Regions from separate parts of the Butyricicoccus sp. genome, predicted to be linked through region 2. Evidence: riboswitches for the same ligand, from Rfam matches in the RefSeq annotation. Region 2 holds a riboswitch; the other holds the start of a gene.
What was found. A riboswitch is a leader RNA that binds a small molecule or an ion and turns the genes downstream of it on or off. The one in region 2 is predicted to bind cyclic di-GMP.
Positions count from the first base shown of each region.

Region 1: another riboswitch for cyclic di-GMP. It lies ahead of ACWVX6_RS10390 (S-layer homology domain-containing protein); the one in region 2 lies ahead of ACWVX6_RS01915 (S-layer homology domain-containing protein).

Region 1 covers NZ_CDRQNY010000042.1:276-2,460, reverse strand. Annotated here, with positions in the region: gene ACWVX6_RS10390 (S-layer homology domain-containing protein) at 1-1,204, opposite strand, end outside; cyclic di-GMP riboswitch class I at 1,251-1,338, opposite strand; cyclic di-GMP riboswitch class I at 1,478-1,570, opposite strand; partial or broken gene ACWVX6_RS10385 (transglutaminase-like domain-containing protein) at 1,847-2,185, opposite strand, start outside.
Region 2 covers NZ_CDRQNY010000003.1:65,705-67,889, forward strand. Annotated here, with positions in the region: gene ACWVX6_RS01915 (S-layer homology domain-containing protein) at 1-1,274, opposite strand, end outside; cyclic di-GMP riboswitch class I at 1,330-1,423, opposite strand; cyclic di-GMP riboswitch class I at 1,561-1,653, opposite strand; gene ACWVX6_RS01920 (transglutaminase-like domain-containing protein) at 1,930-2,185, opposite strand, start outside.

The DNA.
Region 1 (2,185 bases), on a different contig from region 2:
CGGTATTGTTATACACTGCGCTGTTTGCCGCGATGTTGATATTGGACGCAGTCGCGTAGATGCCGCCGCCGTAGCCGGATGCGATGTTGTTGCACAGTGCGCTGTTTGCCACGATGTTGATGTTCGTGGAAATATTTGCATAGATAGCACCGCCGTAGGAAGCGTTATTTTCTAAACAATTGGTGTTATTGCCAATCGTCAGTTCTTCTATCTCATGAACAGCAATGGCACCACCATAGACGGCGGAATTTTTCTCAAAGGTGCAGTCTGTAATATCGAGCGTTCCATGGTCAACATACACCGCTCCGCCCATATTATTTGTGACATTTCCCGAAAAAGCGGAGCCAGTAATGGCGCATTTCACATTTCTAGCCAGCTGAATTGCTGCTCCAGCAGCCTTTCCGGAGTGGTTTTCTTCAAAAGTGGAATTTACAATCGTTGTATTGCCACTGCGAGACTGTATTGCTCCGCCCTGATTTTTTTCAAACCGACATTTTGCAACTTCAAGGTCTCCTTCCCACTCAATTGCACTGCCGGAACCAGCATTTTTCAGAGTGCCGTTTTTCACAATAAGTTTTGAGGGCCAACAATTTGAGCTACCGGTTCGCCAGATACACTTCTGAGAATTTCCATCAATACTGTATTGGTTCAAATCGATGGTTAATTCGCCGTCAAAATTCTTAGTTACTTCAACTTTGACACTCTCTGTAATATCTTTCAGCAGTTCAATGGTGTCGCCCGGCTTAGCCGCTGCCATCGCGTCAGCAACAGTCGGATACATGGTATCGCCGATCTTTGCAGCGTTTTTCGGTGCTTCCGGTTCTGCCGGAGTTTCCGGTTCTGTCGGGTTCTCCGATTCTGCCGGAGTCTTCGATGTGGATGTGCTGCCTCCTGCAGTGGTGTTCTCACCTGCAGGTTTTACGTCCTCAGAAGGCTGACCGTCCTCGGAATTTGTGTCCTTAGGAGACTGGCCTTCCGTCTTAGGCGCTTCGGGGTTTGTGTCCTCAGAAGACTGACTGTCCATCTGAGACACTGCGGGATTTGCGTTTGTTTCATTTTGAGCAGCAGACTGAACCTGCTCCTGCGTTGTCATTTCTTTCTGCTCCGTTTCATCCGCTGCAAATGCGAACGGAGACATCGTCAGCATCATGGATGCCGCCAGAATGCTGGCTAAGAATCGATTATTTTTTCCTGTTTTCATCATGAAAACCCCTCCTTCAATAGTAAAAGACTACTATGAAGAAGCTGCATTAGGAAACCGGCTGCCATGCGGAATACCTTCCGTTTAGGCCCTTGGCTTTGCGAGACCGGCTTTCACCGATGGTGCCCTTGTCTGTACAACTTACTCCTTATCGAGTAGCACAGATGGTTGGTTCTTTTTGAAATGGCTGTTGGCAACGCAGAATGGTTGTTCAGTCTCCAAATAAAATACCCCCTTTACAGCGCGCATAGCTCTGCAAGGGGGTAACAAAGTACCTTTGGCAACCGGCTGCCATGCGGAAGAAAGTCTTCCGTTTAGGCCCATTTAGCTTTGCGACACCGGTTTTCACCGGCTGTGCCTTTGTCTGTACCTGTACCCCTTTACGGAAGTCATGCACAGAATTTTACGATCTTTTCTGTCGGCAGACACGCCGGACTGCATACACAGCCCTTTGCCTGCGCAGGACAGAAATCCTCCGGATCCTCTTCTTTAGTATACCATAAATGCCCGCGAACAACAAGCAAATACTGTAAAAACGAAGAAGAGTTTCAATCCGGAATCGCTTTTTATGCAAGAAATCGCCGCTGATCGGGCATAAACATATCCAATCAGGACCATTTGCATACAAAATAAAATGAAAAAGTGTTAAGCCGCAGCTACTGCAAGCGCATCGCTGGTGTTGGTGTAGGTCAGCGGAGATACACAGTCATGCAGGGTTTTTGCGTTCTTCACGCTGCGGGTAACCGCGTAGGTCAGATCAATCTGATACCACTTGCCATTCAGGTTTACCTTGTTCCAAGCATGGTAACTGGAGCCGACATAGCCCTTAGTCAGTGCGCACGGGATGCCCTGGCTGCGGCACATTGCTGCAAACAGCGAGGAAAAATCGTAGCAGATACCGGTAGTGCCCTTCAGGGTAGCGGCGGTATCCGGGATGTACTTGGTGATCTTGCCACTGGTGATCTCATTCACCAGCTTGTTATC
Region 2 (2,185 bases):
GCAATGTAGGTTACGTCCGCAGTCACTGCGCGTTCCTTCGGATTAACCAGTGCAGTATCTGCAGTGCCTGCTAGTTTCCAACCCTTGAACCTGTAATCATACTGAGTGTCAGAAGCCTTGCTTGCCTGATCCTTCGGATCCTTAGTCGGATAACCATTGTAGTTTACCGCCTGAGTATCGAGAGAATCCTCTGCGTCCTCAGAAATCTTCCAAGTTACAGTATACGGATTCGGAATCCACTTTGCGTACAGATGCAGGTCGGTCATCAGAAGATGCTTAGAGCCAACTTCATACTTGTTACCGTCAACATACCAGCCGCCGAAGCTGAATCCGGTCGGGACGGTGAACATGTTATCAAGAACGGTATATGTATCACCGCTCATTGCAGCAACTTCGCGGGAATCGTCGGTCGTGCCGGGGATAGTACCATAGTTAGAATGATAAGTAACCTTAACCGGAACACCGGCTACATAGCCGTCGACATGATAGCCGTCTACCTGATACTTAATGGTGTACCATACAACTCTAATATTATTCACATTAAAGTTTTCGCCCAGTACCGAGAACGGATCAGAGGGATTGGAATCCTTGATGTAGGTTTTGCCATCTTCCGACCAGTTGGCCTTGGTGAAGAAACCGAGGTTTTCCGGAGGATCCAGATATTCGCTTTCAACGCCATCAATCTTGGTATAACCGTTCGTGGCATCGTAGATGCTGTAATTCTTATCAGCAATCTTCTTGCCCTTCGCGGTCAGATAGCCTTTGTAGCCTTTGAAATTGTCGCGGTCGGTAACGCCGCCGTCCGAGGTGTCATTCGGCAGGTAGCTTTCTTGGCCCTGGCTTTCGCCGCTCGTCGGCTTATCACGGTTCGGCAGAAGCACGAAGTACTTGGCTTCCTGCTGCCAATTCCATGCGCGGTCGATTTGAACCTCCTGCACGCTAATTGTATCCGTCGGAGAATTGCTTACTGCATCATTATTCTGAGAATCATTTTCATTGGAATTGCTATTATTGCCAGTCTCCTCGATGTCCGTACCGCCGGACGGTGCCTGTGCAGGATCCTGAGCCTCAGGCTGTCCTTGGGTCCCAGCATCGGGAGTTTGAATGGTGTCTTCTGCGGGAGTACTGTCGACAACCGGCATCTGGTCTTCCGGTGCCGGAAGGGTAGTGATGCCTTCATCGTCGGCCAGCGCCCAGGTCGGGCACATGGTCAGCGCCATGATAGTCGCAAGTGCTCCTGCGAGCAGACGTTTACGCATATTCTTTTTTAACATAGGAATACCTCCTTGGTCAGCGTGCATGCTGATCGAGAGGGATTGCAAATGTATTTCTGGCAACCGGCTGCCATGCGGAGAGAAAAAAACCTCCGTTTAGGCCCCTGGCTTTGCGAGACCGGCTTTCACCGATGGTGCCTTTGTCTGTACAACTTGCTCCTCAACGAGCCGCACAGATCATGTGTTTGTGGGTTTGCGATAATCTCAGAATGCAATGCAGTTTCAACCTCCAAATAAAATACCCCCTTTACAGCGCGCATAGCTCTGCAAGGGGGTATAAAGCACCTTTGGCAGCCGGCTGCCATGCGGAAGAAAGTCTTCCGTTTAGGCCCATTTAGCTTTGCGACACCGGTTTTCACCGGCTGTGCCTTTGTCTGTATCTGTACCCCTTTACGGAAGTCATGCACAGAATTTTACGATCTTTTCTGTCGGCAGATACGCCGGACTGCATACACAGCCCTTTGCCCGAGCCGGACAGAAATCCTCCGGATCCTCTTCTTCAGTATACCATAAATGCCCGCGAACAACAAGCAAATACTGTAAAAGCAAAGAAGAGTTTCAATCCGGAATCGTTTTTTATGCAAGAAATCGCCGCTGATTGGGCATAAACGTATCCCATCAGGACCATTTGCATACAAAATAAAATGAAAAAGTGTTAAGCCGCAGCTACTGCAAGCGCATCGCTGGTGTTGGTGTAGGTCAGCGGAGATACGCAGTCATGCAGGGTTTTGGCGTTCTTCACGCTGCGGGTAACCGCATAGGTCAGGTCAATCTGATACCACTTGCCATTCAGGTTTACCTTGTTCCAAGCGTGGTAGCTGGAGCCGGCGTAACCCTTGGTCAGTGCACACGGGATGCCCTGGCTGCGGCACATTGCTGCAAACAGCGAGGAAAAATCGTAGCAAATACCG